DNA from 3 places in the Novosphingobium sp. genome. Region 1 is predicted to be linked to each of the others. Evidence: predicted binding sites of a transcription regulator. Region 1 holds the regulator's gene; each other region holds the start of a gene.
The links. The regulator LexA, encoded in region 1, represses DNA repair genes until DNA is damaged. The targets are predictions, from matches to a motif close to GTTCCNCNCTTGTTCT.
Positions count from the first base shown of each region.

Region 1 (6,852 bases):
GAACAGGCTGCCGGGCGCTGGCTGGCGGAACCTCTGACGGCGCAGCGTACCCAGCCCGCCGCCGATCTCTCCGCGATGGACGGCTACGCTCTGCGTGCCGAGGATCTGCCCGGCCCATGGCGCGTGGCCGGCGAAAGCGCGGCGGGCCACCCATGGCCTCACCCCGTCCAGCCCGGTGAGGCAATCCGCATCGCCACCGGCGCCCTGATGCCCCAGAGCGCCGACGCCATGGTGCTTCAGGAAGATGTGACCCGCAATGGCGACCACCTGATCCTGACCGGCGATGCGCCCAATCCTCCCGGTCGCCATATCCGTCGCGCGGGGCTGGATTTCTCGCAGGGCGCGCCCTTGCTGCCCGCCGGAACCCGCCTCGGCCCGGCGCAGATCGCGCTGGCCATCTCGGGCGGTCATGGCAGCGTGGCCGTGCGCCGCCTGCCCCGCGTCACCATCATCGACAGCGGCGACGAGTTGGTGCCGCCCGGCGCGCGCGTGCTGCCGCATCAGATCCCCGCCAGCAATGGCGCGATGCTGGCCGCGATGGTCGGCGCTCTGGGCGCCGAGGTGACGCGCATCGGTCCTGTGCGAGACGATCTTTCCGCACTGGTCGCCGCTCTGGACGCCGCTGGCGAGGCCGATCTCATCGTCACCTCGGGCGGCGCTTCGGTGGGGGATCACGACCTGATCCGCCCGGCCCTGGAAGCATGGGGCGCGCAGCTCGCTTTCTGGCGCGTGGCGATGCGCCCAGGCAAACCCTTGATGCATGCGCAGCGCGGCGGGCTCCATGTGCTGGGCCTGCCGGGCAATCCGGTCTCGGGGCTGGTCTGCGGGCAGCTTTTCCTGCTGCCGATGCTGCGCGCGATGATGGGCGCGAGCGATGTTCTGCCCCGCAAGGTCAGCGCCCGGCTGACAGCCCCCGTGCCCGCAGGCGGCAAGCGGCAGGAGTTTCTGCGCGGGGCCTGGGATGGCGAAGAGGTCACCCCCAACCCCATGCGCGACAGCAGCGCTCTGGCGGCGATGGCGGCGAGCAATTGCCTGATCGACCGCCCGATCAATGCCGAAGCCGCCGAAACGGGCGCAATTGTGGGAATTTATCTGCTGGACACGCATTCCCTCGCTTGACGGCTGAAAAATTGTTGCATAAATGTTCCTTGTTCGTTCGAGAACGGAACGGCAGGAAGGACATCCGCATGCTCACCCGCAAGCAGCACGAATTGCTCCGCTTTATCCAGGTCCGGCTGGAGGAAGATGGCGTGTCCCCCTCTTTCGAGGAAATGAAGGAAGCGCTCGACCTCAAGTCGAAATCGGGCGTTCATCGGCTGATTTCCGCGCTGGAGGAACGTGGCTTTATCCGCCGCCTGCCCAACCGCGCCCGCGCGCTCGAAGTGCTGCGCCAGCCTGAGGATGTGACCGGTGGCCAGCGCGGCGTTGCTGCGGCTGCCCCGCGTGCCACCCCCGCCCCCGCTGCGCCGCTGGCCCGCCCCGCCGCACTGTCTCCGGCACCGGTGGCGGCGCCCCGCCCCGCCAATGACGTGATCGAGATCCCGCTGCACGGCCGTATCGCCGCCGGTGTGCCGATCGAGGCGCTGGAAGGGCAATCGACCTTGCCGGTGCCTGCTGCCCTGCTGGGCGCGGGCGACCATTATGCGCTTGAGGTGTCTGGCGATTCGATGGTCGAGGCCGGCATTTTCGACGGCGATCTGGCGCTGATCCGCCGCACCGAAATCGCCCGCGATGGCGAAATCGTGGTGGCGCTGGTGCGCGGCGAGGAAGCGACGCTGAAGTATCTGCGCCGCGATGGCGGGATGATCCGCCTCGATCCCGCCAATGCGACCTATCAGCCGCAATATTACCGCCCCGGCGAGGTGCAGGTGCAGGGCAAGCTGGCCGGACTGCTGCGCCGCTATCATTGATGGGCAGGGTTGGGAGAGGCTTTTCCAACCCTGGACATGGTTTGATCGGGGCTGGGAGGAGATCGGTTTTGATCTGGCCTCGGATCGGCTCTTGATGCGAACCGCGCTTCATCGGGAGCATGCTCCCATAAGGCGGAGCCCAACCTCAGACCACTCCTGCCAAACCCACGCTCAGGGGCTGTTCTCCTCCTCGCGCGGCAGACGATGCGGCGCGCGCCACCATGGATGGGCGCCCATCGATTGGGCCACGGTGGTCACGCTTAAATGCTCCAGATCCAGTGCCAGTCCGCCACTCCGCAGCAACGCGGCGCGATCGGCCTTGATCAATCTGGGGCGGCACGCGCCATAGAGCTTCTCCGGCGCGACAACGATATCGGCCTGAGCGCAGGCCTGCTCCCATGGCACGGGCTCCGCGTCTCCCTTGCCGCGCGCAATCAGCAGACGCCAGCGCCGCCCGCCCCGGTCGAGATCGAGAGCACAAAAGCCTTCCGAACAACGCGCGCCCTGCCATGTCGCCAGCGGCGTCACCGGGCCTGACAGCCCTGCGGACTCCAGCATCGCCTCGCCAGTGCGGCCACCTTGCCCATCGCGCAGGATCACCAGCGCGCGGCCCGCAATGCCGGTGATGCCGACGTTCCTGCCATCACCGGAGATCAGCACATCGGGCGGCTGCAGCCATGTCAGCGAGACAATCGCCACCAGCGCAGGCACCAGCCCCCACAGCCTCACCCGCCCATGCCACAGCGCCAGCCACAGCATGCCGCCGACAAACAGCCCATAGCGCCATGCGTCCATCGCGGGCATCACCGTCACCGAGGCGGGCCGCTCCGCCGTCCAGCGCGCGATGGCCAGCAGCAGGTCCAGCGATTGCCCGCAAACCCACCACGCAGGCGCCCCCGCCCCCACCAGATCCAGCGCCAGCCCCAAAGCAATCGCGGGCATCGACACAAAGGTGGTCAGCGGAATAGCCACCAGATTGGCCATCGAGCCATAGACCCCGGCACGGTGGAAATAGAACAGCGCCACCGGCATCAGCGCCAGATCAATCACCATGCCCGCCAGCAGGATCATCGCCAGATGGCGCGCCAAGCGCTGCCACCAGCCCTCCTCACGCGGGGCCAGAAAGGCGCGGACCGGCGCGCAATCATGCAGCACCACCAGCGCCAGCACCGAACCGAAGCTCATCTGGAAGCTGGGGCCGATCACCGCCTCGGGCCACAGCAGCATGGTGCAGATCGCCGCCACCGCCAGCAAGCGCACCGTGAAAGGCTGCCGCCCCAGCGCCAGCGCCGCCAGCACCAGCAAGGCCCCCAGCACCGACCGCACCGTGGGCACCTGAGCCCCCGTCAGCAGCGTGTAGAAAATCCCTGCCGCCCCGCCAAAAGCGCTGGCCAGCAGCGGCAGGCGCACCCTCAAGGCCAGCCACGGAAGCAGCGCCAGCAGCCGGATCGCCAGCACATAAACTCCGGCGATCACCGCGCTGACATGCAGCCCGCTCACCGACAGCAGGTGAGTCAGCCCCGAATCGCGCATCGCCTGCTCGTCGGAGGCCGGGATGCCGCCCCGGTCTCCGCTGGCAAAGGCGGCCGCGATGCCTCCCGCCGGTCCGGCCACGCGCGAACGCACGTGATCGGCCAGCGCATGGCGCATGCGGGCCAGCCATGAGTCGCCGGGCGCGGGCGATATCACTTTCACCGGACCGAGTACTGTCCCGGTGGCGGCCACACCATCGAACCATGCCGCGCGGGCCGCGTCATAGCCGCCGGGCAGCATGGGCGCGGCGGGCGGCATCAGCCTTGCTCGCAGTTGCACCACGGCGCCTTCGGTCAGCCCCGGCTGGTCGCGCCCTTCAGGCATGGAGAGTCGCGCCAGAATGGGCCGCCCGCTGCCCGGCTCGGCAAAGGCCAGTTCAAGGCGCAGGCGGTGCTCGGCGGGCTGGGCATAGCGGTCCATCACGCGGGCGGTGATGCGCGGGGTCATCGGCTGGACGATGGCAGGCGTACCGACCATGGCGGATTTCGCCCAGATCAGGCCGCACCCCGCCGCCACGGCCAGCCCCATGCTCATCAGGGCGGCACGCAGATGGCCCAGCGAAACCCCCTGCAACAGCGCCGCAAGCCCTGCCCCCCCCTATACCAAAGGCCAGCACACCATACCAAAGCCAGGCATTGGCAAGCACGAACCACAGGCCTATGCCTCCGCCCAACCCCACGGCCAGCCATGGAAGGCGGTCCGGTCCGGCCTCGTTCAGAAAGTGTTCAAGCCGCAAGGCAGTGCTGGACAAGATCGCGCCGCTGGTCCTATGGCCGTGTTGCAATGCAGCGCCCGCATCGCGCCATAAGCGCGGGGCGCCAGAACGTAGCCCGATGGTGATGCCCGAGCGGCTGGCCATAGGGGGGTAGAGTGACAGGAAGGATGAGTGAATGGCAAGTGTTGGCGTGAACGGTGATGGCTCGGCCACGGATGGCCAGATCATCGCGCGCCCTGTTGTCACCCGTTTCGCGCCCTCTCCCACCGGCTATCTGCATATCGGCGGGGCGCGCACGGCCCTTTTCAACTGGCTTTACGCGCGTGCCAATGGGGGAAAATACCTCTTGCGCATCGAGGATACCGACCGCGCCCGCTCGACCGAGCCCGCGATCGAGGCGATCTTCGATGGTCTGAACTGGCTGGGCCTGGGCGGCGATGAGGCCCCCGTCTTCCAGTTCGCGCGTTCCGATCGTCATGCGCAGGTTGCCGCGCGGCTGCTCGATTCGGGCCATGCCTATCGCTGCTATCTGACGCAGGAAGAGCTGGCCGCCCGCCGCGAGGCTGCCGCTGCCGAGAAGCGTCCTTTCCGCGTCGTCTCCGAATGGCGCGATGCCTCGCCGGACCAGTGGCCCGAGGGCAAGTCCTATGTGGTGCGTGTCAAGGCTCCCCGCGACGGCGAGGTGACCATCTCCGACCGCGTGCAGGGCGACGTCACCGTCGCCAATGCCGAGCTGGACGATTTCGTTATCCTGCGCTCGGACGGCACGCCGACCTATATGCTGGCCGTGGTGGTGGACGACCATGACATGGGCGTGACCCATGTGATCCGCGGCGACGACCACCTGAACAACGCCTTCCGCCAGTTGGTCATCATCCGCGCGATGCAGACAATCGAGGGCGGCTGGGAAGACCCGGTCTACGCCCATATCCCGCTGATCCACGGCTCGGACGGCGCCAAGCTGTCGAAGCGTCATGGTGCGCTGGGCGTGGACGCCTATCGCGACGAGATGGGTCTGCTGCCGGAAGCCGTGTTCAACTATCTGCTGCGTCTGGGCTGGGGCCATGGCGATGAGGAAATCATCAGCCGTGAGCAGGCCATCGCGTGGTTCGACATCGTCAACGTCAACAAGGGTGCCTCGCGCTTCGACATGAAGAAGCTGGAGAACCTCAACGGCCATTACATCCGTGAGGCTGACGACGCGCGCCTCGCCGCGCTGGTCGCCCCGAAGGTGACCGCCGAGACGGTGGACATGGATCTGCTCACCCGCGCCATGCCGGTGCTCAAGGTGCGCGCCAAGGATCTGAACGAGCTGGCGCAGGGCGCCGGTTTCCTCTTCGCCCAGCGCCCGCTGCCCCTCGACGCCAAGGCCGAAAGCCTGCTGACCGAGGATGCCCGCGCGCTGCTGGCCCAGATCCACACGGCTTTCGCGGACGAGGCCGAATGGGCCATCGAACCGCTGGAGGCCCGCCTGAAGGCGATGGCCGCCGACCTCACCCTGGGGCTTGGCAAGCTGGCTCAGCCGCTGCGCGCGGCGCTGACGGGCCAGGGCACCTCGCCCGGTATTTTCGACGTATTGGTTCTGCTCGGTCGTGACGAAAGCCTGGCCCGCATTGCGGCACAGGCAAGCAGCGTCACGGCAGGGCACAGTTAAGGAGAACTGTTGTGGCTGATCTCGCCAAAATCAATCTTGGCGGCACGGAAGTTGATGCTCCTGTGCTGAAGGGCACCGTTGGGCCGGATGTGATCGACATCCGCAAGCTCTACGGCCAGACCGGCGCCTTCACCTACGATCCGGGTTTCACCTCGACGGCAAGCTGCGAAAGCGCGCTGACCTACATCGACGGCGACGAAGGCGTGCTGCTGCATCGCGGCTATCCCATCGGCCAGCTTGCGGAAAACAGCTCCTTCATGGAGACCTGCTATCTGCTTCTCAATGGCGAGCTGCCCAACAAGGATGAACTGGCCGGGTTCAACCACACGATCAGCCGCCACACCATGGTGCATGAGCAGCTTTCCAGCTTCTTCAGCGGCTTCCGTCGCGACGCTCACCCGATGGCGGTGATGGTCGGCGTGATGGGCGCGCTGTCGGCCTTCTATCCCGACTCGACCGACATCGCCGACCCCGAGCAGCGCAAGATCAGCGCCCACCGCCTGATCGCCAAGGTGCCCACCATCGCGGCGATGGCCTACAAGTACTCGATCGGCCAGCCCTTCGTGTACCCCGACAACAAGCTGTCCTACGCCGGCAACTTCCTGAAGATGACCTTCGGCGTCCCCGCCGAGGAGTATGAAGTCGTCCCCGCCGTCGAAAAGGCGATGGACCGCATCTTCATCCTGCACGCCGACCACGAGCAGAACGCCTCGACGTCGACCGTCCGTCTGGCCGGTTCATCGGGCGCCAACCCCTTCGCCTGCATCGCGGCCGGCATCGCCTGCCTGTGGGGCCCCGCTCACGGCGGCGCCAATGAAGCGGCGCTCAACATGCTGCGCGAGATCGGCACGCCCGACCGCATCAACCACTACATCGACCGCGCCAAGGACAAGAACGATCCGTTCCGTCTGATGGGCTTCGGTCACCGCGTGTATAAGAACTACGACCCGCGCGCGACCGTGATGCAGAAGACCGTGCGCGAAGTGTTCGACGCGCTCAAGGTCAACGATCCGCTGTTCGAGACCGCCCTGCGCCTGGAA
Region 1 is NZ_JBCNLP010000001.1:2,963,760-2,970,611, forward strand. It holds gene glp (gephyrin-like molybdotransferase Glp) at 1-1,119, shown strand, start outside; gene lexA (transcriptional repressor LexA) at 1,188-1,910, shown strand; gene ABDW49_RS13740 (ComEC/Rec2 family competence protein) at 2,082-4,016, opposite strand; gene gltX (glutamate--tRNA ligase) at 4,334-5,812, shown strand; gene gltA (citrate synthase) at 5,824-6,852, shown strand, end outside.

Region 2 (6,852 bases), 670 kb from region 1:
GGCGGGCACCGGCTGGTCCTTTATCATCAACGGCATCTCCTTCTTCGCGGTGCTGCTGGCCATGCTGGCGATGGACAAGGACGAGCTGCTTGCGCCCCCGCGCTCCCGGAGGGGCCAGGGCGGCTTTGTTGAAGGGCTACGCTATGTCCGTGCCCGGCCCGATCTGATCGCGATCCTCTCGATGCTGTTCCTGATCGGCACTTTCGGGCTGAACTTCCCGATCTTCATCTCGACCATGGCGGTGGGCGAGTTTCATGCCGATGCGCGCGCCTATGGCCTGCTCTCCTCGATGATGGCGGTGGGCACGGTGGCGGGCGCGCTGTTCAACGCGCAGCAGGAACGTCCGCGCTTTGTCATGCTCATCGCCAGCAGCGCGCTTTTCGCGCTGGGCTGTACGCTGGCCGCGCTGGCGCCGACCTATTGGGCCTTTGGCGCGGCACTGCTGGTGACGGGCATCGCCTCGCTGACCTTCACCAATGCCACCAACAGCCTGATGCAGCTCTCCACCGAACCGGCGATGCGCGGACGAGTGATGGCGCTGCGCGTCGGCATCGCGCTGGGCGGCACGCCGCTGGGCGCGCCGGTGGTGGGCTTTGTCGCCGACCATGCGGGCCCGCGCTGGGCGCTGGGCGTGGCGGCGGCGGCGGGGGTGGCCTCGCTGCTGGTGGGCTGGCGGGCGCTGCGCTGGATCATGCCGGGGGTGCGGGCGTAAAGCGCAAGATCGGTCGAGCACGCTCTGGACGATCGCGGCATCAACAGCGGGCCACCAGCAGGAACCATCGCGCAGGAACCGTCACCATGCCGCCTTCAGACGAAACCGGGCACTACCATCGCCGCATGCAGCGCGTGCTCGATCATATCGACCGTCATCTCGACGGCGATCTGGGGCTTGAGGCGCTCAGCCAGGTCGCGGCCTTTTCGAAGCACCATTTCCACCGGCAGTTCAGCGCACTCTTCGGGATATCGCTGCACCGCTATGTGCAACAGGTGCGGATGAAGCGCGCCTCTTGGCAACTGGCCTATCGCGGCGAGACGGTCACCGACATCGGCCTCGATGCCGGTTACGAGGCGCCCGACAGCTTTGCCCGCGCCTTTCGCCAACGCATCGGGCAGGCTCCGCAGGCGTTTCGCGAGAACCCTGACTGGTCGGCATGGGCCACAGCACTGGCGCCGCTGGCTCAGGCAAGGAGCAGACTGATGACCCAGCGCTTTTCCATCGACGACGTAACCCTGCGCGACATGCAGGATGAACCCGTCGCCCTGATGACCCATCGCGGCGATCCCCCGCTGCTGGGCGAGACGATCCGCCGCTTTATCGCCTGGCGCAAGGCGACGGGCCTGCGCGCGGCGACGCATGCCACCTACACCATCTTCCACACCGATCCCGAGGTCAGCAGCCCGGAAAATTATCGCATCGATCTGGCCACCGCGATCCGCCGTGCTCTGACTCAGCAGGACGCAGAGGCCGGAGCCGAGGCGAGCGTGATCCCCGGCGGACGCTGCGCCGTGCTGCGCGTGCTGGGCAACAGCGACGATCTGCGCCCGGCGGCGGAATTCCTCTATGGCACATGGCTGCCTGCCAGCGGCGAGGAGTTGCGCGACGTGCCGCTCTATGCCCAGCGTGTGAAGTTCTTCCCTGATGTGCCCGAGGTCGAGGCGATCACCGATCTGTTTCTGCCGCTGAAGTAGCAAGCAGACGCCCCGCCGCGCGCAGATCCTCGACATAGCGCGCAAAGCCCTGCTCCGCCTGATCCCGCGATGGCAGGCGGAGCAGATGGCTGGGATGCAGCGTGATATGACAGGGCGTGCCATCGGCCAGCATCAGATCCTGCCCGCCCTCGTGCCCAATGGGAATGTCCCGCCCGGTCAGCGAGCGCAACGCGGTCTTGCCCATGGCGATCACCAGACGCGGGCGCAGGATCGCGCGCTCCTGATCGATCCACCAGCGGCAGGCGTCGATCTCTCCCACATTCGGGCGGGCGTGCAGGCGGTGCTTGCCGCGCTGCTCGAATTTGAAATGCTTGACCGCATTAGTGACGTAAAGCCTGTCGCGCGGCACCCCCGCCGCCGCCAGAGCCCGATCAAACAGCGCCCCCGCCGGGCCGATGAAGGGCCGCCCCGCCAGATCCTCCTGATCGCCGGGCTGTTCACCGACCACCATGATCGCGGCATCCTCCGGCCCCTCGCCGAAGACAGTCTGGGTGGCCGGGCCGCACAGGCCGCAGCGCCTGCAGCCGGCCGCCTCCTCGCGCAGCAGCGCCAGTGCCGCCGCGCGGTCCTGAGGCGTCGCATGGCGGCTGACACGCGGCGCGGCAGGGGCCTGCTCGATCATCGCCAGCTCGCGCCGCCTTGCATCGGCGATCAGCCCCGGCACCAGTGCGGTCTCGGGCATGTTCTTCCAATATTTGCGCGGCATTTCCTTCAGCATCGCCCGCGTCATCAGCCGCGCGGGATTGAAGATCGAACTGTAATAGGTCTTCCACACGGCCTCGACCGGGTCGTCAGATGGAGCATCGCCGCGCCGGGCAGGCGGGCCTTCGCTCAGCACCTCGCCGTTCCAGTGCAGCGTGCCTTGCGGCGTCAGGATCGACCAGCGCATGTTGGTGAAGCGATCGACGAAGAAACCGGCATTGGTGCGCAGGATATGGTGCTCAGGCTCGTACCAGGCGACGAAGCGGGGCTCGTCTCCTTCGCGCAGTTCCCGGAAGCGCAGAAAGGCGTGCATCTTGTGAAGGTCGCGCCGCACCGCGCTGGCCATGCCCTCCACCCGGCGCAGCAGCGGATCGGCGCGGTCATCGAGCACGGCGGGCGTTTGCAGCACCCGCAGCAGCAGGGCATAGAGCAGCGCGAAACGCTGCGGATCGCTGTGCAGCAAAGCCTGCCCGGCCAGCGTAACGAAGCTTTTGGGCACGGTCAGCTGGGCGGCGGGATCGGCAGGTGGCAGAACCGCCCCTTCCCCGCCAAACAAATCGCCCGGTGCATCGCCCACTTGCCACACCACCGCCTCCGCCGGGATGCCCGCCTGGGCCAGTCGGCGGGCATGGTCTCGCCAGCCTTCGACATCGTCGGGCGCATCGAGGCAGATGCGGTGCATCAGGCCGCGAACAGCTCAAGCTGGGCCGGTTTGGGCGCCAACAGCGTGCGCAGATCGGCGCGATCCGCCAGCGCCAGCGGACGCCAGTCGGCGGTGACGATAAAGGGACGAAGCTTGCGGATGGAGACGGTCATCCGCGCCACATCCTCCAGCGTGAGACGCCGCAACCGCCGCGCCGCCAGAATGGCATCGACCGCCCTTACCCCCAGCCCCGGAATGCGCAGCAGCAGTTCACGCGGAGCGCGGTTGAGATCGACCGGAAAGCTGTCACGAAAGCGCAGCGCCCAGGCCAGCTTGGGATCGATGTCGAGCGGCAGCATCCCCGTCGCGGGATCGGCGGCGGCGCCCACCTCCTGCGGCGAAAAGCCATAATAGCGCAGCAGCCAGTCGGATTGATACAGCCGATGCTCGCGCATCAAAGGCGGGCGGCGCAGCGGCAGCACCGTGCTGGCGTCGGGGATCGGGCTGAAGGCCGAATAATAGACCCGGCGCAAATCGAAGCGATCATAAAGCGTCGCGGCCCGCGCCACGATATCGCGATCGGTGGCGGCATCGGCGCCGACGATCATCTGCGTCGATTGCCCGGCAGGCGCGAAAGAGGGCGCCGAGCGATAGCGGCTGCGCGCATCATGGCCATCGGTGATCGCGCGGCGCATCGTGCCCATCGCGCCCTCGATGCGCTGCTGTGACTTGTCCGGCGCCAGGCGGCGCAGCCCGCTGACGGTCGGCAGCTCGACATTGATCGAGACGCGGTCGGCATGGCGGCCCGCAGCCTCCACCAGAGCGGGGTCGGCATCGGGGATGGTTTTCAAATGGATATAGCCGCGGAAATCATGGTCCTCGCGCAGGGAGCGCGCCACTTCGAGGATCTGCTCCATCGTGTAATCGGGCGAATGGATGATGCCCGAGGAGAGGAACAGCCCCTCGATATAGTTGCGGCGATAGAAATCCAGCGTCAGCGTCACCACCTCCGCCGCCGTGAAGCGGGCGCGGCGCACATTGGAGGAGGCGCGGTTGATGCAGTAGTGGCAGTCGAAGACGCAACTGTTGGTCAGCAGGATTTTCAGCAGACTGATGCAGCGCCCATCCGGCGCATAGGCATGGCAGATACCCATGCCACCAGGGTTGGAGCCCAGCCCCTTCCCGCCTTTATCGTCACGAGAGGTCCGCTTCTTGCCGCCCGATGAGGCGCAGGAAGCATCATATTTGGCCGCGTCAGCCAGGATGGCCAGCTTGTCGGCCAGAGACAGAGATTTCGAGGAAGCGATCAGCGACGACATGGCACCTGTCCGAAACGCCCGGACTCGAGGCGCCTTCAGCCCCCAAAATGCCTTGGGGCGGTCGGCCTGTCCATCAAAATGTTCACTCTATGTTCCAATTCTCGTACCCGGATATTTCCGGGCATGGACGCCCCGCCCTGTAACAGGCGGGGCGTCGCATGGGTCAGCCGTTCAGCTTGTCCTTGACCGCCTTGGCAGGCGTGAAGGTCAGCTTCTTGGCAGCCGCGATGGTCATGGCAGCGCCCGTGGCGGGGTTGCGGCCTTCGCGCTCGGCGGTTTCCTTGACCTTGAACTTGCCGAAGCCGTTCAGGCTGATTTCCTCACCGGCAGCGGCCGCGTCGGCGATGGCGGCGAAAACCGCATCGACCAGCTTGCGGGCATCAGCCTTGGTGGTGCCATGGTCGGCAGCCAGCTTGTCGGCGAGATCACTGTTGTTCATGCATCGTCTCCTTGGACGGTTGAAATTCCGCAACGGGATTAGCGCCCAGAATCGGGCTCGTCATCCCCCCAATCGCACAGAATCCCTGATTTTGCTGGTGATCACGCCATCATGACCCCAGAAATTGCACATTACGCCGGTCGGAAAGCCTGTCAGGCGAGAGAATCGGAGACAAAAGGGCCCTCACCCGCCGCCCGACCCACGCGGCGGCAAGATAGAATCAACGCGTTCCTTCTTGCGAAAGCTGCATCGTTTTCGGTTTTCGGAGGAAGAAAGGGGCTTGTCCTTCCGCATAGCCAAGCTACGGCGCAGGACAAATCCAGAGCAATATAATCCCGGCGCACAGTTTTTTTTCAGGAAAACTGCGCAGGCCTCGCATCATGATTGAACGTATCAGCCATCATGAGCAGCCGGGCACGTCGGGACTTTGGACGGCGCGCCCGGCCAGTCAGGTCACCTTATTCGCTGACTTGCTCCATATCCCGCCCCATCAGCACGCGTGAAGGCAGGTGTTCTGTCCGCTGACGCTCGGCCTCGCCCTTCAGCATGGACATCGTGCCGGTTTCGCGCTGCCAAGCGCGCTGGCTGTTGCGAATGGCCCATTCCTGGATGCTCATGGGAGTAACTCCTCTGATCGCCCCTGTTCTTCGAATTTATGCCTGGAGAGGGCCTGGTTCAAGACCACCGGTCACATTCATGCCTCGACTGGGCGAATTGAGCCTTTCGGCGGTCAGCCCTTGCCAGGTGCTTTCTTTGCCAGATTGAAGGCCACTGCCTCCTCGACCAGCGCCACGAAGGCCTGCGCATCGACCTCATCCCCTTCACGCAGATCGATCGCCCGGCGCGTGCCGCCATCCAGACTGGCGTTGAACAGCCCGGTCGGATCAGCCAGCGCGGCGCCCTGGGCAAAGGTGAGCTTCACATAGGCCTTATAGACCTCGCCCGTGCAGAGGATGCCGGCATGCTCCCAAATCGGCACGCCCGCCGGATTGGAAGGCTTTGCCCATTTCACGGTTTCCTCGACACCGGGATCGGCCTGATGGATCAGGGCCCGCATGCGCAACAATGTCTCGCCCCGCCAGTCGCCGAGGCTGGCCAGTTTGGCATCGATGCGGGCAGAGGGGGATGCATCATCACTCATGGCTTTATCCTGATCGCGTTCAACCGCGCGATGTCTGCCATGGGATGGGGGAGGTTTCAACGTGAGGCCATTGCGGCGTTTTATCGTGAAACGCGGAGAAGCCCTGGTGCCGCTTAGGTGACTCGAACACCTGGCCCCATCATTACGAATGATGTGCTCTACCAACTGAGCTAAAGCGGCACTCTGGACTGGAAGGCGCCTTTAACCGCGCCTTCCGATAAGCGCAAGAGGGGATGGGGATTTTTTCCTCACCCCCACCCAATCATGCCGCACCACAAGAAAGGGGCGGAAAGCCATGTGGCCCCGCCCCTTTCCCGTTTGCGTTCCGAAAGACTTATTCCGCCGCGATGCCGGCCTTGGCGAACATGTCCTCGGTGGTGTCCTCCAGGAAGTCCTCGCCGTCGGCCACAGCTTCGCTGCCGCGCGCCTTGCGGCGGGAGTCGAAGCTGCTCCACACGGTGTTCCAGTCGCCCTTGGTGGCGCCTTTGGAGTATTCCGTCGCGCGCTGCTCGAAGAAGTTGGCGTGCTCCACGCCGTTCAGCAGCGGCTGCAGCCAGGGCAGCGGGTGATCCTCGATCATGTAGATCGCGGGCAGGCCCAGCTGGCTCAGGCGCCAGTCAGCGATAAAGCGGATGTAGCGCTTGATGTCCTTGGCGGTCATGCCGGGCACGGGGCCCAGTTCGAAAGCCAGATCGATGAAGTTGTCCTCCAGACGCACCGTCTTCTGGCAGCAGTCGATGATGTCTTCCTTCACCGCCTTGGTCAGGCAGCCGCGCTCCTTCACGAAGGTGTGGAACAGCTTGATGATGCCCTCGCAATGCAGCGATTCATCGCGCACCGACCAGCTCACGATCTGCCCCATGCCCTTCATCTTGTTGAAGCGCGGGAAGTTCATCAA
Region 2 is NZ_JBCNLP010000001.1:3,631,861-3,638,712, forward strand. It holds gene ABDW49_RS16575 (MFS transporter) at 1-712, shown strand, start outside; gene ABDW49_RS16580 (AraC family transcriptional regulator) at 799-1,689, shown strand; gene ABDW49_RS16585 (UdgX family uracil-DNA binding protein) at 1,661-3,094, opposite strand; gene ABDW49_RS16590 (putative DNA modification/repair radical SAM protein) at 3,094-4,374, opposite strand; gene ABDW49_RS16595 (HU family DNA-binding protein) at 4,538-4,813, opposite strand; gene ABDW49_RS16600 (hypothetical protein) at 5,272-5,430, opposite strand; gene ABDW49_RS16605 (DUF1801 domain-containing protein) at 5,544-5,954, opposite strand; tRNA gene ABDW49_RS16610 (tRNA-Thr) at 6,059-6,134, opposite strand; gene ABDW49_RS16615 (ribonucleotide-diphosphate reductase subunit beta) at 6,289-6,852, opposite strand, start outside.
Region 2: a site for LexA is predicted at 4,455-4,470, ahead of ABDW49_RS16590 (putative DNA modification/repair radical SAM protein). Genes of this name have one in related genera too.

Region 3 (6,852 bases), 2.0 Mb from region 1:
GACGCTCTATGGCATGCTGGCGGCCGAGCAGCTCGGGCTGAAGATGCCCGGCACGCATGCCCAGCCTGATTTCACCGCCGCCGACTGGCAGAACCTGCGCGACAACGCCAATGTGCGCGTCGCCGTGGGCCTGGCAGAGGTCGGCGAGGATGGTCTGGCCGACGATGTGCTGCGCTATCAGGCCCGCATCGGCGCGCCCGGCCAGTATCAGCAACTCTCGCGTCTGGCGCGTGACCTTGGCCTGCCCGGCACCCAGCTCTGGATGGCCTATAACGCGCCGGGCAACAGCAGCCCCGCGCCTGCCAGCCGCTATCCCACGCCCAAATGGACTCCGGCCACCGGCTGGAAGGTCGATCCGGCGCTGCTGTTTGCGCATACCCTTCAGGAATCGGCCTTCCGCACCAATGTCGTCAGCGGTGCTGGTGCGCGCGGCCTGATGCAGATCATGCCCGCCGCCGCGCGCGACCACGCCGCCTATCTGGGCGTCTCGGGCAATGTCACCGACCTCACCCGTCCCGAGATCAATCTCGCCTTCGGGCAGGAGCATCTCGAGGCACTGAAGTCGAACGCGGCCACGCAGGGCCTGCTGCCCAAGGTGATCGCCGCCTACAACGCCGGGCCGCTGCCTGTCTCGCGCTGGAACACCCAGATCCATGACAATGGCGACCCGCTGCTGTGGATGGAATCGGTGCCCTATTGGGAAACGCGCGGCTATGTCGCCACCGTGCTGCGCAACTACTGGATGTATGAGCGTCAGGCCGGAGCGGGCTCGGAAAGCCGCGTGGTGATGGCGCAGGGCATGTGGCCGACCTTCCCCGAACTGTCGGGCAGCAAGGGCGTCCGCGTCGCCGCCAAGGACTGGCCGACTGCCGCGCCCGTGACTCAGGTTGCGGACAGGAACTGAGCGCGTGGCCATTGACGAGACGCGGGTCTTCAAGCCGATCAACATCGCTCTGCTGACCATGTCCGACACGCGCACGGCGGAGAATGACACCTCCGGCGATATCCTTGCCGAGCGGATCACCAGCAAGGGCCACAAGCTGGCCTCCCGCGCGATCCTGCGCGAGGATGCGATCCTGCTGGCAGGCACGCTGGCGGATCTGGTGCGCGATCCCGACGTGGATTGCGTGATCTCCACCGGCGGGACAGGCCTGACCGGGCGCGACGTGACTCCCGAGGCGCTGGCCCATGTGATCGCCACCTTCGCGGGGCGCGAGATCCCCGGCTTCGGCGAGCTGTTCCGCTGGATCAGCTACACCACCATCGGCACCTCCACCGTGCAGTCGCGCGCCATGGCCGTGGTGGCGGAGGGGACCTATATCTTCGCCCTGCCCGGATCGAACGGCGCGGTGAAGGACGGCTGGGACCGTATCCTCGACGAGCAGTTGGACAGTCGGAACCGGCCCTGCAACTTTATCGAGCTGATGCCTCGGTTGAAGGAAGTTTGAAGAAGGTTTGAAAGGTAGAATGCGAGGGTGTTACACCCTCGCGCTCCCGTTAATGTCTGCGTTGCGCATCGGGTTCGCCCTTGCGCTTATTTGCCGCGCCGCAGGCTTGAAAGATTACAGCATAACATTCACTGCCTGCGGCGCCTTGCTTTGTGCAGGTGGAGAGCTTGGGCGCCCGGCTTCGGCGCCACTGCCCTTGCGTCGGAAGACGTTATGGGAGCGCGAGGGCCCGGAGCATGTCTCTTGAGACATGCGACCCACAAAGACTCCCCCCTCGCATCTTCTCCTTACCCCCTTTGATCGAAAAGCCTTTCCGCCTCTTCCTGGCTGATCTGAACCCTGAACAGATCCCCCAGCACCTCCCGCCACGCAGCGGCAGAAGCAACCTCACTGACGTCCCCCTGCCCGGAGTGGTGCACACTCAACCGCCGCCCATTGAGCGAGGCAAAACCATCCGGCAACACGATGGACACCAGACAGCCACTGGTGAACCGCGTCCCCGCGCGGGTGAAAGTCCAGTGGTTGGACAGCTCCAGATCAACCGGCACGACCTCGGCCAGAGAGAAGCTGTATTGCGGCTGGAAAGCGTCGTGGGCCTGCGCCCTGCCGTCGGTGGCGCTGGCGGGTCCGGCACGCTCCAGCAGCCATTCGCCGGTGGCCGCGCCCTCGGCGCCGACGCGGCGCAGGCGGTGCAGCGCACCATCGGGCGTGGCGGCCTGAGCGCCGTCGGACAGCGGCAACGGTGGCACATAGGCGCCGCCGAAACCGGCATCAGCAATCCATGGCGCGCCCGCGATGGTGGTCAGACGCAGCGTGTGGGTCTGGGGCGGGGTGGTCGCGGGCTCGCCGGGCCAGTCGCTGCCCAGCCAGACGCGGCCGAGCAGAGGCCGGTTGGCGAAACCCAGTTCGGCCAGCATGGCACCGAAAAGGGCATTGTGTTCGAAGCAATAGCCGCCGCGCTGACGGCTGATCAGCTTGTCGGCGATGCTGTCGAGATCGATGCGGATGGGGTGGCTCAGCATCACGTCGAGATTCGCAAAGCCGATCGACAGGCGATGCGCGCGCTGCAGGGCATCGAGACCGGCAACATCGAGGTCAGGCGTTTTGCCGAGGCCGAGGCGGGCGAGATAGCTCTTGAGAATTGCCTCATTTTGCATGGAAACGCCGCCTTTCCGCCCTGACCCAAGCATGGATCTATCCGATCCGGATGCGTTTCTGTCAATCGTGGCCCTGGGCTGACCTTGACATTTGTTCTCATTTTGTTCACATTGAGTCCATGGCCGTTTCTCCTCCCGCTCCGCGTGGACGTGGCGCCGTTTCGGGCGCAACCAGCACACGCTTTGCCCTGCCCCAGCGCGAGGTGGACCGCGACTGGCTGGACGAGCGCGCCGCGCTGGAGGAAGAGGTTCCGCGCCTGGCCACCACGGTCACAGAAGAGGCGGCGCGAACGATCCTCTCGTTCAACAAGTCGCCCGATATCGGCTTTGACCGGTCGGTGAATGTGTTTCGGGGGTGTGAGCATGGCTGCATCTATTGTTACGCGCGGCCCACCCATGCCTATCTCGACCTTTCACCGGGACTGGATTTCGAGACAAAGCTTTTCGTCAAACCGCAGGCCGCCAAGCTGCTGCGCCGCACGCTGGCCGCGCGCGGATACAGCCCCGCCCCCATCGCCATGGGCACCAACACCGATCCCTATCAGCCCATCGAGAGCCGCTATCGCCTGACCCGCCAGATTCTGGAGCTGTGCCTTGAGGTGCGCCACCCCGTCACCATCACCACCAAATCCGACCGCGTGCTAGCCGATCTGGATGTGCTGCGCGAACTGGCCGCGCGCCAACTGACCGCTGTGGCAATCTCGGTCACCAGCCTCGACGCCGCGCTCTCCCGCAAGCTGGAGCCGCGCGCCGCCACGCCGATGAAGCGGCTGGCAGCACTCGGCGCGCTGGTCGAGGCGGGGGTGCCGGCCTATGTCAACGTCTCGCCCATCATCCCCGCCATCACCGAGGACTGGATCGAGCGTATCCTCGAGCAGGCCGCAGAGCGCGGCGCGCACGGCGCAAGCTGGATCATGCTGCGCCTGCCTCACGAGGTCGCCCCGCTGTTCCGCGAGTGGCTGGACACGCATTTTCCGGAGCGCGCGGCCAAGGTGATGTCGATCCTCAACCAGATCCGGGGCGGGCGGGATAATGATCCGAACTTTCACACGCGCATGAAGCCGCAAGGCGTGTGGGCGGATCTGACCCGCGCGCGGTTTCGCAAGGCGGTGGCGCGGCTGGGGTTGCAGCGGGGGCGCGTGGTGCTGGATTGCTCGCAGTTCGTGGCGCCGGAAAGGGATGGGCAGATGAGGTTGTTTTGAAAGCAAGATTTGAAGGTTGAAGAGAAGATGCGAGGGCCATCGCCCTCGCGCTCCCTTTAATGTCTTCGTTGCGCATCCGGTTCGGCCAAGGCGCTTCGGTCGCTGCGCCGCAGGCTTTAAATTTCATAGACCAGCTTGTTATGCTGCGAGTTTCTGCCTGCGGCGCCTTGATTTACCCAGGTAGAGAGTTCTGGCACTCGGTCGCGGAACCACTGCCCTATCGTCGGAAGACGTCATGGGAGCGCGAGGGCCCGGAGCATGTCTCTTGAGACATGCGACCAACTAGGAATCCCCCCTCGCATCTTCTCCCTTCAAATCTTCTTCAAGCCACCAACCGCAACTGCGCCCTACCCCGCTGAGGCGCAAACGACAGAACCGTCACGCCCTCGATCGCCGCAATCACCTCGACCAGATCGCCATCCAGCGCAAAATCCTGACCCAGTCGCAACTGCGGCGGCACCGGATCGCCGGTTTTCAGCGTCGCGACCACCTCGCCCTTGGCGCTGGCGCCGGAGCCTTCACCAGCCCCCACGCGCGGCAGAATGGTGGCCAGTTGCACAAAGGCCTCGGGCTGGGACACCTCGATGCGCAGCATCATGCGCGCGGCATTGCGCACTTCGGACAAAGGCTGGCCGCCGCGGATGGTGACGCGGGGCGGCTCTTCCGGGCTGGGGCTGTCGAGTTCGACCGTCAGCAGGATGCAGGTGCTTTCCTTGGCCCAGTTCAGGAAAGGCTCGACCAGCGTTTCCTCGAAACAGGAGGCGGAGAACTGGCCGGAGGAGTCGGAGAACTCCGCCATGATAAAATCCTTGCCGCGCTTGGTTTTGCGCTTCTGGACGCTTTCGACCATGCAGGCCATCACCGCATTGGCCCGCCCGCCCGGAGGGGCGCCCTGCGACATCAGTGCGCCATAGGAACGCGCGCCATTGGCCGAGGCGATGGCGTGCCATTGCGCCACGGGGTGAGCCGCGAAATAGAAGCCGAAGTTCTCGCGCTCCTTGCCCATCTGATCCATCCGGCTCCAGGCGGGGGTTTCGGTGAGGCGCAGCGCGGCGGTGTCCCCATCGCTGCCGAACAACCCGCCCTGCCCGCTGGTGCGGGTGCGCTCGGCCTCATCGGCGCAGGCCAGCAGCATGTCGGCATTGGCCATGACCTTGGCGCGGTTGGGCTCCAGCATGTCAAAGGCCCCGCTGCTGGCGAGGCCTTCCAACGCGCGTCGGTTCAAAGACCCGTAAGGCACGCGGGTGAACAGGTCTTCTAGGTCCTTGAACAACCCGTTGGCCTCGCGCTCGGCCACCACCTGCTCCATGGCCTTTTCGCCCACGTTGCGGATGCCCGCCAGCGCGTAGCGCACCGCATAGCCGTCGCTGGTTTCCTCGACGGTGAATTCGGCCTCGGAGTGGTTCATGCAGGGCCCGGCGATGGCGAAGCCGTTGCGGCGCATATCGTCCACGAAAATCGCCAGCTTTTCAGATTGATGCATATCGAAGCACATGGCGGCAGCGTAGAATTCGTGGGGGTAATGCGCCTTGAACCACGCCGTCTGATACGCCAGCAAAGCGTAGGCGGCGGCGTGCGATTTGTTGAAGCCATAGCCCGCGAATTTGTCGATCAAGTCGAACAGCTCGTTGGCCTTGGCCGCCGGAATGTCTGAATTGACCTTGCAGCCTTCCACGAAGCGCAGGCGCTGGGCGTCCATTTCCGCCTGCACCTTCTTGCCCATCGCGCGGCGCAGCAAATCTGCGTCGCCCAGCGAGTAGCCGGCAAGGATCTGCGCGGCCTGCATCACCTGTTCCTGATAGACGAAGATGCCATAGGTTTCGGCGAGAATGACGCTCAGCTTGTCATGCGGATATTCGATGCTCTCCAGCCCGTTCTTGCGGCGGCCGAAGAGCGGAATGTTGTCCATCGGCCCCGGACGGTACAGTGACACCAGAGCGATAATATCACCGAAATTGGTGGGCTTCACCGCCGCCAGCGTGCGCCGCATGCCTTCGGATTCGAGCTGGAACACGCCGACCGTGTCGCCCCGCTGCAGCAGCGTGTAGACATCTGCATCGTCCCAGGCCAGCGCGCCCAGATCGATGCTGATCCCGCGCTTGCCGAGCAAATCCACCGCCTTGCGCAGCACGGACAGCGTTTTCAGGCCCAGAAAGTCGAATTTGATCAGGCCCGTGTCCTCGACATATTTCATGTCGAACTGGGTCACCGGCATGTCGGAGCGCGGATCGCGGTACAGCGGCACCAGTTGCGCCAGCGGCCTGTCGCCGATCACCACGCCCGCCGCGTGAGTGGACGAGTTGCGCGGCATGCCCTCAAGCTGCATCGCCAGATCGATCAGGCGCTTCACCTCGGGGTCATTGGTGTATTCACGGTGCAGTTCGGGCACGCCATTCAGAGCGCGCTCCAGCGACCACGGATCGGTGGGATGGTTGGGCACCATCTTGGTCAGGCGGTCGACCTGGCCATAGCTCATCTGCAAAATACGGCCCGTATCGCGCAGCACGGCGCGGGCCTTCAGCTTACCGAAGGTGATGATCTGCGCCACATGATCCGCGCCATATTTGGCCTGCACATAGCGGATCACCTCGCCGCGACGGGTTTCGCAGAAGTCGATGTCGAAGTCGGGCATCGAGACGCGTTCCGGGTTCAGGAAGCGTTCGAACAGCAGGCCGAGTTTCAGCGGATCGAGATCGGTGATGGTCAGCGCCCAGGCCACCAGCGAACCGGCGCCCGAACCACGCCCCGGCCCCACCGGAATGTCGTTCTGCTTACCCCACTGGATAAAGTCGGCCACAATCAGGAAGTAGCCGGCAAAGCCCATGCGGTTGATGATGCCCGTCTCGAAATCGAGGCGGTCGGCATATTCGAAGAAGTCTTCGGTGACGCCCAGCGGGCGCAGGGCCTCATAGGCGGCGACGCGCTCCTCGCCCTGTTTGGCCAAGGCCGCATCGAGCGTCGGTTCGTCTACGCCGGGCCAGTAAGGCGCCAGACGCTTGGCCAGACCGGCGCGCGACAGATCGACCATCATCCGCGCCTCGCCTT
Region 3 is NZ_JBCNLP010000001.1:996,420-1,003,271, reverse strand. It holds gene ABDW49_RS04765 (lytic transglycosylase domain-containing protein) at 1-904, shown strand, start outside; gene ABDW49_RS04760 (molybdenum cofactor synthesis domain-containing protein) at 909-1,448, shown strand; gene ABDW49_RS04755 (arylamine N-acetyltransferase) at 1,736-2,605, opposite strand; gene ABDW49_RS04750 (PA0069 family radical SAM protein) at 2,725-3,807, shown strand; gene dnaE (DNA polymerase III subunit alpha) at 4,130-6,852, opposite strand, start outside.
Region 3: a site for LexA is predicted at 2,699-2,714, ahead of ABDW49_RS04750 (PA0069 family radical SAM protein). Genes of this name have one in related genera too.